3 regions of the Moritella sp. F3 genome follow, and region 1 is predicted to be linked to each of the others. Evidence: predicted binding sites of a transcription regulator. Region 1 holds the regulator's gene; each other region holds the start of a gene.
The links. The regulator LexA, encoded in region 1, represses DNA repair genes until DNA is damaged. The targets are predictions, from matches to a motif close to TACTGTATNNNNATACAGTA.

Region 1 (3,186 bases):
TTCAATAAACACTTGTTGAAACTGCTTAAGATCGATATCCATGCTCACCTCAATACTTTTTGTACGGTAGCAATGAGTTTTTCTGGGTTAAAAGGTTTTACGATCCAGCCAGTTGCGCCAGCAGATTTACCGGCCATTTTTTTATCCGCACCAGATTCTGTGGTTAACATCAGAATCGGCGTAAATTTATAAGCACTTTCATTACGTAATTGACTAATTAAGCTAATACCATCCATACGTGGCATATTAATATCTGAAATAATAAGATCGAAATGGCCAGTCTTGGCTTTGGCTAAGCCATCAACCCCATCGACGGCCGAGTCGACCTGATAACCTGCTTGTTTTAAAGTGAATAAGACCATTTCACGAATGGATACCGAATCATCTACAGCTAATATTCGTTTCATTAGAGTGCCTCACATTGATGCGTAATTAAAATCCGTTTCAAATCCTAACGCTTTTACCACCGTCATAAATTTATCCGACGGAGATAAAAACACCAGTGTCGTATTATGTAATGCTAAGTGTTGAGCATAAGCATAAAAAAGTTGGCAAGATGCACTGTCTATATGCGTGATGTAACGTGCATCGAAAAGTTGAGGTTCGGTATTAATAGGCAACGAATCAAGCGTGGCTTTAAGGCTCGAGATCGCGGAGATATCGATCTTTTCACCGAGTTCCATGGTGATGGGGGCTTGTTCCATAAATTAATCCTGTATTTACACAAACGTATTAAAAAATAAATTATTAATATAACTCGTGTTGAGTATAGGAAAGGATTTTATAAATAAGTGGACGATAGAGAGAACTGTGATGTGAAGACAACATTTAAAGTCGTTTACAAGATGAGAGAACAAGAATAGACGGCGGAAAATACAAAATAAAAAGATAGATAGTCATAAGATTATTAACTATCTATCCTCAAAACAACCAAGGTAAAGCGTGATTACATCCAATCAGTATTACGAATAATACCCACAGCAACACCTTCAATATCAAAGCTTTGGAAGTTTAAATCAACACGTATCGTGCTCATTTCATCATTTTCAGGATGCAGTAAAATTTCACAGCCTTGTTGTTCAAAACGTTTCACGGTTACTTCATCGTCAACGCGTGCCACAACAACTTGGCCTTTACTGATGTTTTTAGTTTTATGTACCGCTAATAAATCGCCATCCATAATACCAATGTTGCGCATACTCTCGCCGCGAACACGCAATAAAAAATCAGCGTTTGGCGTGAACATTGATGGGTCAACATTATAATGCGCCTCAATATGTTCTTGCGCTAAAATTGGCTCACCAGCGGCAACCTGACCGATCAAAGGTAATCCACTCTCATTACTGGCTTCTTCAGCATTAACCAACAAACGAATACCGCGAGAGGTACCCGCTAAAATTTCAATGTGGCCTTTTCGGGCTAATGCTTTTAAATGTTCTTCGGCAGCATTCGGCGAACGAAAACCAAGTTCCTTCGCAATCTCAGCTCGGGTTGGCGGCATGCCGGTATTTTTAATATGCTGCTTAACTAATTCAAATACTTCTGCTTGTCTTTGTGTCAATGCTTTCATTATGAACCCTAACTGGTTTTATATACAGTTTCTTGTAATTATATACAGTATAATCAAGTTTGCAATATAAGCAGTCGGTATATCAAAATAATAATGAATTAACCGCTTGCTGGTGCTTAAACACAGATTTATAGCCACGTATCTGATATTATTGGAGTAAGCACTCTCGCACTTTAAATAACAGAATGATAACCATTATGCAACAAACACCGTCAATGTTAAGTCGAAGTTTCGTTAACGGCTTAGTTAAATCTCAGTACGTACCAGATAACCCAGTTGATGCGTTAAAGTTAGATTTAACGCGTCCTATTGTTTATGCTTTGAAAACTAAATCGATGACGGATCTCGTCGCATTACAACGCGCCTGTAAAGAACTAGGCCTGCCCGATCCGCTCACACCAATCAAAGTTAACGGTGTAATTATTCCTAGCCACGTTTGCTTAGATAATCCAGCCCCACTGTTTGGCAAGACCAAAAATACCGACGTATTTTTTGATGAATTCCAACAATTATTACGTTTACACAAAGATGATAAAGTCCTCGACATTCAATTGATGCCAGTAGCATTATTTTGGGGCCGTGCACCAGGAAAAGAAGGCCAAGTGCCACTGCTATCATTAGCTAACAGTATTTCACCAAGCCGCTTGCGCAAAACGTTAATCGTCGGACTGAACCGTAAAGACAACTTAGTTCGCTTTAATAATCCTGTGTCACTGCGTTTCATGGCTGATCAACACGGTAGTGACGAGAAACTCGCACAAAAATTAATTCGTGTTGCGAAGATCCATTTTAGTCGTCAAAAGTTAGCGGCGTCGGGTCCTAAACTACCAAATCGTTACCAATTGTTTGAACAACTATTACGTAATCCAGAAGTAAAAAAAGCGATTCAAGTTGAGATAGCGGAACATAACATTTCAGCACAAAAAGCTGAAAAACGCGCCAACGATTATATCGATGAAATTGCCAGTGACTTCTCGTATAAACTCGTCAAAAACACCAGTAATTTCATGAGCTGGTTATGGAATAAAATATACAGCGGTATCAAAGTAAACAATGCCGAACAAGTGCGTAAACTTGCAGCCGATGGCCATGAAATTGTATTCATGCCTTGTCATCGTAGCCACATGGATTACTTACTTATTTCTTATGTGATTTATAATGAAGGTTTGATTCCACCGCACATTGCTGCCGGTATTAATCTTAACTTCTTCCCTGCTGGGCCTATGTTCCGCCGTGGTGGTGCATTCTTCTTGCGTCGTACATTTAAAGGCAACAAACTTTACGCGACCATTTTTAGAGAGTACTTAAGTTTGCTATTCTCGAAAGGTTATTCGGTTGAATTCTTTACCGAAGGTGGGCGTAGCCGTACAGGACGTTTATTACCACCGAAAACAGGTATGCTTAACATGACGCTACAAGCGATGTTAAGAGAGCAAAACCGACCAATCACCTTAGTGCCTGTATATCTAGGCTACGATCATGTGATGGAAGTAAGCACCTATGTAAAAGAATTGTCTGGTGCCAATAAGAAAAAAGAAAGTATGTTCCAGGTATTTGGTATCGCTAAAAAATTGAAAAATTACGGCCAAGCATTTGTAAACTTTGGTGAACCAATC
Region 2 (3,186 bases), on a different contig from region 1:
CGATGAATTTCATCAATAAACAATACATCATGCGGTTCTAAATTTGTTAGCAATGCAGCGAGATCGCCCGCTTTCTCTAATACAGGACCTGACGTGGTTTTAATGCTTACACCCATTTCGTTAGCGACAATATTGGCTAACGTGGTTTTACCGAGTCCCGGCGGTCCAAAGATTAATAAATGATCCAACGCATCCTCACGACGCTTACTGGCCTCAATAAAAATCTCCATTTGATCACGTACATGATCCTGGCCTTGGTAGTCAGACAACATTTTCGGTCGGATGGCACGGTCTATGACTTCTTCTTCGCGGACGGTGCCGCTAGAAATTAATCGATCAGCTTCAATCACTAAAGTAACTTCCTAAATTAATTCTGTAAGGTGGCACGTAATGACTGACGAATGATCTCTTCACAGCTCATACTTGGCTGAGCAACTTTTTTGATCATTTTGGCTACTTGCGCCGGTTTATAACCTAAACCAACCAAGGCTTCTTCCGCTTCCTCAATCGCATTCGATGCAGTATTACCATAACCCTGTAATTGCGCTTTGTCTGCTTCAGGGGTAAATAAATCTTGAGTAACCCAATTCTTCAAACGGTCACGCATTTCAACCAATAAACGCTCGGCTGTCTTTTTACCAACACCCGGCAATTTAATTAGGCTGTTGATATCATCATGCTCAACACAATGAGCAAATTGATTCGCCGTCATACCCGATAAGATAGCTAATGCCAGTTTAGGACCGACCCCATTTACTTTAATCAATTCGCGGAACATCAAGCGTTCCATTTTGTTATTAAAACCGTAAAGTAATTGGGCGTCTTCTCTCACCACAAAATGGGTGTAAACGATCACTTCGCTGTCAACATCACCAAGCTCGTAAAAACAGCTCATTGGCAGTTGAACTTCATAACCGACACCATTTACTTCTAGTAAGATCTCGGGTGGTTGCTTTTCTAGTAAAGTGCCACGTAAACGTCCAATCACAATTATTTTCCAACATTTTTAAATACGAATATAATGTTCAGTAGCATAATAAAATACTGGTTAAATATCCAGATCATTTTATTTCGCTACCACGACACCCGATTAATTAAAGATAATTAGTTAAAGCGACCACGCGCAGTACCCTTTACTTTACCCGCCATATTAATGAGGGTACGTAAACTTTGCGCGTGGCATAACGCGACCGCGAGTCCATCTGCAGCATCCGCTTGCGGCGTTCCACCTAGCTTTAGTAGATTAACGACCATTTGCTGAACTTGCTCTTTATCAGCACCACCGTTCCCTACGACAGCTTGCTTGATCTGACGCGCGGTATATTCACCGACCTCAAGATCATTCGATACCGCTGCAACGATTGCGGCACCACGAGCCTGACCCAGTTTTAATGCTGACGCCGCATTTTTACCCATGAATACATCTTCAATAGCAAATTTATCTGGCTGAAACTGGATAATGATTTCACACACACCAGCGTGAATTTGCTTTAAGCGCTCAGGTAAGTTGTCACCCGTGGTACGGATACAACCACTACCTAAATATTGAAATTTGCCGTGTATGTGTTGGATCACACCATACCCAGTAATGCGAGAACCAGGATCAATGCCAAGAATAATACTCATACTTCATTATCTTCAATTATCATGTTTATAATTACAGTATACCTGCACATCCGTTTGAAATCTAAACCCTCTACTTTATCTGTATATCTGTAAAATAACGCGTATAAATTAACCAGTTAAAAACCTCGTTACCACACTAGATTATTCAGCATGCATGTAAAGAAGTGTATTTCAAAAGGTTTGCCTGTATTGATGCATTGTTAATCAGTGTTAGCTTGTTATAATGCGCGCTTTTACGATGAAGATAGTTGGCTAATATGAAAAGAGTCGTGTTATACACACAGAAGAAGTGTCCAAATTGCGATTCAGCAAAGCGCTACTTAGATGAAAAAAAAATTCCGTATCGCTTATGCAGCGTCAATGAGCCACGTGGCAGTAAAGAACTCGCCGCAATTGGTGGTAGAGGTGTTCCAACACTCAAAATTGGTGATCAAGTACTACGGGGTTTTTCAATAAAATCATTCGAAAATATGTATCGCGGCTAACACCGAATACAAACCAAATTATTATTCATCACGTTATTACGACGGTGATGAATGAAAGACTTTCATTATTACTTATGGATAAAAATCATGAAGAATCGTATTGCTCAGCTTGGTCTTATCATCAGCTTATTATTTTCAACTTTGGTTAACAGTGCCGAAATAGACAGTATCGACCTTAAAGTCACCATGAAACACATGAGATTAGCGTATACTCAAGCAATGAAAACTACATCTGCGGATGAGTTTAACATGCGCATTGATGAAATAAGTGAAATGCTTGCTGTTGCACAAAGCTATAACTTTTCCCCTGATCGTGCAGAGATGTCAAATCAAGGTTTAAATAAAGTTGAATCGGTACTTAACAGCATTCAAGAAGTCGACGTTACAGACACGAATCTAGATCTTGCTAAAAGTAAGCTAGAACAAGTGGATAGCTTAAGAAAAGAATATCATAAGAAAAGTAAGCCTAGCGTTTGGTCGCTTATTTTCGGTTAATAAACAATTTTCGATTAATAAATAAGGGTCGGTCTTAAAAGTAAGTACCGATATGATATCAATTGCTTAAATGACAAATTATTTATTGCACACAATTGGTATCTGACCGTTATTTTAGTCACACTAGGAACAGATTAAATGTCAAAAACTCTCGATAGCAACCAAATCGCGACAATCCAAGCTTATGATGCTGAAAAACGCCTAAGCTATTTATTAAAAGAAGTGACTAGCGAACGTCAAATCTGGATCCTAACGGATGAGCACGGTTGCGTAATGCTAAACAATGAAGACGAAGACTGTGTACCTGTATGGCCTAACGCTGAATTTGCACAATCTTGGGCAACTGGCGAATGGAAAGACTGTAAAACAGAATCTATCTCGTTAGCTAAATGGCAAAGCCGTTGGACATCAGGCTTGATGGATGATGATTTAGCATTGGTTATTTTTCCTAACCTTGCAGACGAAGGACTTATCATGTTCCCTGACGAATTTGATATGGCACTGCAGAAACAAGCGAAGAAAAATCGCTAATAAGCACTTAACTGCTAAATAGTAACTAAATTATAGCCATAAGCCTGCC
Region 3 (3,186 bases), on a different contig from region 1:
ACAGCCTTATTTAAATACAGTATAAGTGCTCAGTTTTCGGTTATGATTTTTTGTAAGTCCGCTTTTTAGCTGGTTTTTTCTTGAAGCGACCACCAGCAGGTTTACCACTAGAGAGACCGCGTAAGCCATCCGGTAATGTTGATTTAGCCTGCTCAATCATGCCTGATAATTGCTGTAATAGGCCGCCCATGAAATGCTGATAACTTGCTTCTTTTTTACTAATACCATCAAGTACCGACTCCCATTGCGCAGTCATATCCGGTAATGTCGCTGATTCAGGTAACGCATTAATCAAGCCTTTGCCTGCGTCAGTAGCTAAAATCAGTTTGTTATTACGCACTAAGAAATTACGTCTGAATAACAACTCAATAATCCCTGCTCGCGTGGCCTCCGTACCCAGGCCATCGGTGTCTTTTAAGATCCTACGGATATCACTGTCTTGTACATAACGAGAGATACCCGTCATCGCTGCAAGTAAGGTTGCATCACTGAAATGTTTTGGCGGCTGAGTTTGCTTTTCAATACATTCAGCCCGCTGACATAACACTTGCTCGCCTTTTTGGATCGTGGGTAGCTGCGCAGCTAATTCTTTTTCAGCTTCTGTTTGCTTGGTATTACCCGCCGATGATTTAGGGAATAATACTTTCCAGCCCTGCTTCAATGTCATTTTTGCTTTGGCAATAAACAGTCCACCAGCAATGGTGATTTCAGCCACTGTATCGGCATATTCATAAGCCGGATAAAACTGACACAGATATTGCCTCGCAACTAATTCATAAATATTCTTTTCACTGCTATTGAGTCGATCAACATTGCTGCTTTTTTCGGTCGGGATAATGGCATGATGCGCTTCTACCTTGCTATCGTTCCACGCTTTGCTGCGTAAACTCTGATCGGCATTTACCGCGGCTTGATTTAATGCGCTACTCGTATTGGCTATCGCCTTAATCACACTGCTACGATGGGCATAATGTTCTTTGGGTAAATAACGGCTATCGGAACGTGGGTAAGTAATCAGTTTATGACGCTCGTACAACGCTTGGCAGGTGTCTAATACTTGCTGCGCGCTCATACCAAAACGCTTAGCCCCGTCAATTTGCAATGACGATAAATTGTAAGGTAATGGCGCTGCTTGTTGTTTGTTTTTCTTTTCCAGCTTGGTCACTTCGCCCATTTTCCCCTGGACACGACTGACAACATTTTCAGCCAGTTTCTTCACTAACACCCGGCCATCTTCATCCATATATGGACGACAAGCTTCGCTCGGTTTCCATTTGGCTGTGAACGTTTCTTGTTGCTGGGTTTGTAGATGCGCGAGTACTTCATAGAAAGGCTTACTGACAAAATTGGCGATCTCGATATCACGTCGAACAACTAAGCCTAAGATCGGCGTTTGTACTCGCCCGACTGACAAGACACCTTGGTAACCGACTTTTTGGCCTTGTAAGGTATAAGCACGGGTCATGTTCATACCATAGAGCCAATCCGCTCGCGAGCGTGCTAATGCTGATACAGATAAGGGGATATAGTCACTGTTAGGCTGCAGGTTATTCAACGCCTTTGTTACGGCTGCCGGATTAAGATCGCTAATGAGCAAACGCTGGGCGGTATTTTTCTTTTTCGCTGGGGTTTTCAGAAATTCAATCACTTCATCGACCAGTAGCTGCCCTTCTCTGTCGGGATCACCCGCATGCACAAGACTCGTCGCCTTTTTAACTAATCCTCTTAATACGGTCAGCTGTTTACTGGTATTAGGTTTCTTCTTTAATTGCCAAGTCTCAGGCACGATTGGTAGGTGTTCTAAACGCCATTTTTTATAAACGTCATCGTAGGCGTCAGGCTCAGCCTGTTCGAGTAAGTGACCAATACACCAAGACACGACATCGCCATTACCCACCTCAATATAACCTTGCTGTTTCTTATGCGGTTTTGGTAATACGTCGGCAATAGCACGACCAAGGCTGGGTTTTTCGGCAATATAAAGTTTCATGATATTAGCAATTGTAGACTGTATGAATAAACAGTTAATGTAGCTAATTTTGCAGTGTAAGTCTATGACTTAAAAATGAGGAGGTAACAAGAGTAGATTAACGTATTAGGTAAAGGTAGATACGTTAATCTATTAAATTAAGCGATTATTAAGCAAGTAGCATCGCTAAATTAAACGATTGCGCGGCTTAAGTATTCAACTAACGCTTCTGATAAGTTCAGCCACTCATCTTCAGGAACATAAGCGCTTGGATCGTTTTCATCATATTCGCCGAACTCTTCCCAATAAACTTCACGTACTGCACAAGCGAAGTCATTGTTTAACTCAGCCATGTCGGCAATACTACCAAACCAAACAATATGGCGTAGATCAATAGTTAACTCGTTAACGTGTTCAATCCACTCTTCATCTGAATTTGTCTGTGCTTGTAATACTTTAAATCGTTGCTTTGCAGCAAACACTAACTCGCCATCCATCTCGCCTGTATCCGCGAGGATAGCCAAATACTCGTCATAAATAAACTCGATAGCTTCTTCACGGCCATTACACCAGTGTAGCTTAGTGCCTCTGCTACCTAATACTGATGCATTGTAAGAATCGTCAATATGCACGATAGCCCAGCTATCTATAAATTTACTCATGGTTTTCTCTTTAGTTTATGTAACGACAGATTATCAATCGCTATTATAACCGAAAATAGTTACGCTTGTATCTAACTTGATATACAGGCAATTGATATGAGCAAAGATACACTACCTAAAATAGCGATCATCGGCGCTGGCTGGTTAGGAAAACCATTAGCACAACAACTATTATCACAACATTACCCGCTGACGGTAAGTTGCAGCCATACAGACAAAGCCGCAAGTTTAACAATAGCAGGAATACCAGCAGTGGGCGCGACCCTTGCCGAAGAGCCTCAAGGAGATTGGCAGGGTTTATTAGCCAATAAAGATATTGCGATTTGCCTACTCCCTGCTAGCCGAGGTAATCATGTAAAAAGTCCCTTGGCAACGCAAATAAAGCAATTACTGCTCATGTTAAAACAATATAACGTGGGTAAATTTATTTTTGTCAGCTCTACCAGTATTTATCAAAAAACCAATAATACGCTAGCAGAAGCGGCGCCATTAAACCCGAGCAGTACCGTGTATGCAGCAGAACAATTGATACAACAGCAACGGGATATTGAGTAC

Region 2: a site for LexA is predicted at 1,646-1,665, ahead of ruvC (crossover junction endodeoxyribonuclease RuvC). Genes of this name have one in related genera too.
Region 3: a site for LexA is predicted at 2,007-2,026, ahead of JFU56_RS20090 (DNA topoisomerase III). Genes of this name have one in related genera too.

What each region holds. Positions count from the first base shown of each region.
Region 1 covers NZ_BLRL01000013.1:111,012-114,197, reverse strand. The annotation lists gene JFU56_RS18195 (chemotaxis protein CheA) at 1-42, opposite strand, end outside; gene JFU56_RS18190 (response regulator) at 45-407, opposite strand; gene JFU56_RS18185 (STAS domain-containing protein) at 417-704, opposite strand; gene lexA (transcriptional repressor LexA) at 947-1,570, opposite strand; gene plsB (glycerol-3-phosphate 1-O-acyltransferase PlsB) at 1,768-3,186, shown strand, end outside.
Region 2 covers NZ_BLRL01000016.1:6,640-9,825, forward strand. The annotation lists gene ruvB (Holliday junction branch migration DNA helicase RuvB) at 1-350, opposite strand, end outside; gene ruvA (Holliday junction branch migration protein RuvA) at 368-988, opposite strand; gene ruvC (crossover junction endodeoxyribonuclease RuvC) at 1,105-1,626, opposite strand; gene JFU56_RS19455 (glutaredoxin family protein) at 1,884-2,111, shown strand; gene JFU56_RS19460 (cytochrome b562) at 2,199-2,606, shown strand; gene JFU56_RS19465 (DUF2750 domain-containing protein) at 2,745-3,137, shown strand.
Region 3 covers NZ_BLRL01000017.1:66,190-69,375, forward strand. The annotation lists gene JFU56_RS20090 (DNA topoisomerase III) at 41-1,990, opposite strand; gene JFU56_RS20095 (hypothetical protein) at 2,161-2,631, opposite strand; gene JFU56_RS20100 (NAD(P)H-binding protein) at 2,728-3,186, shown strand, end outside.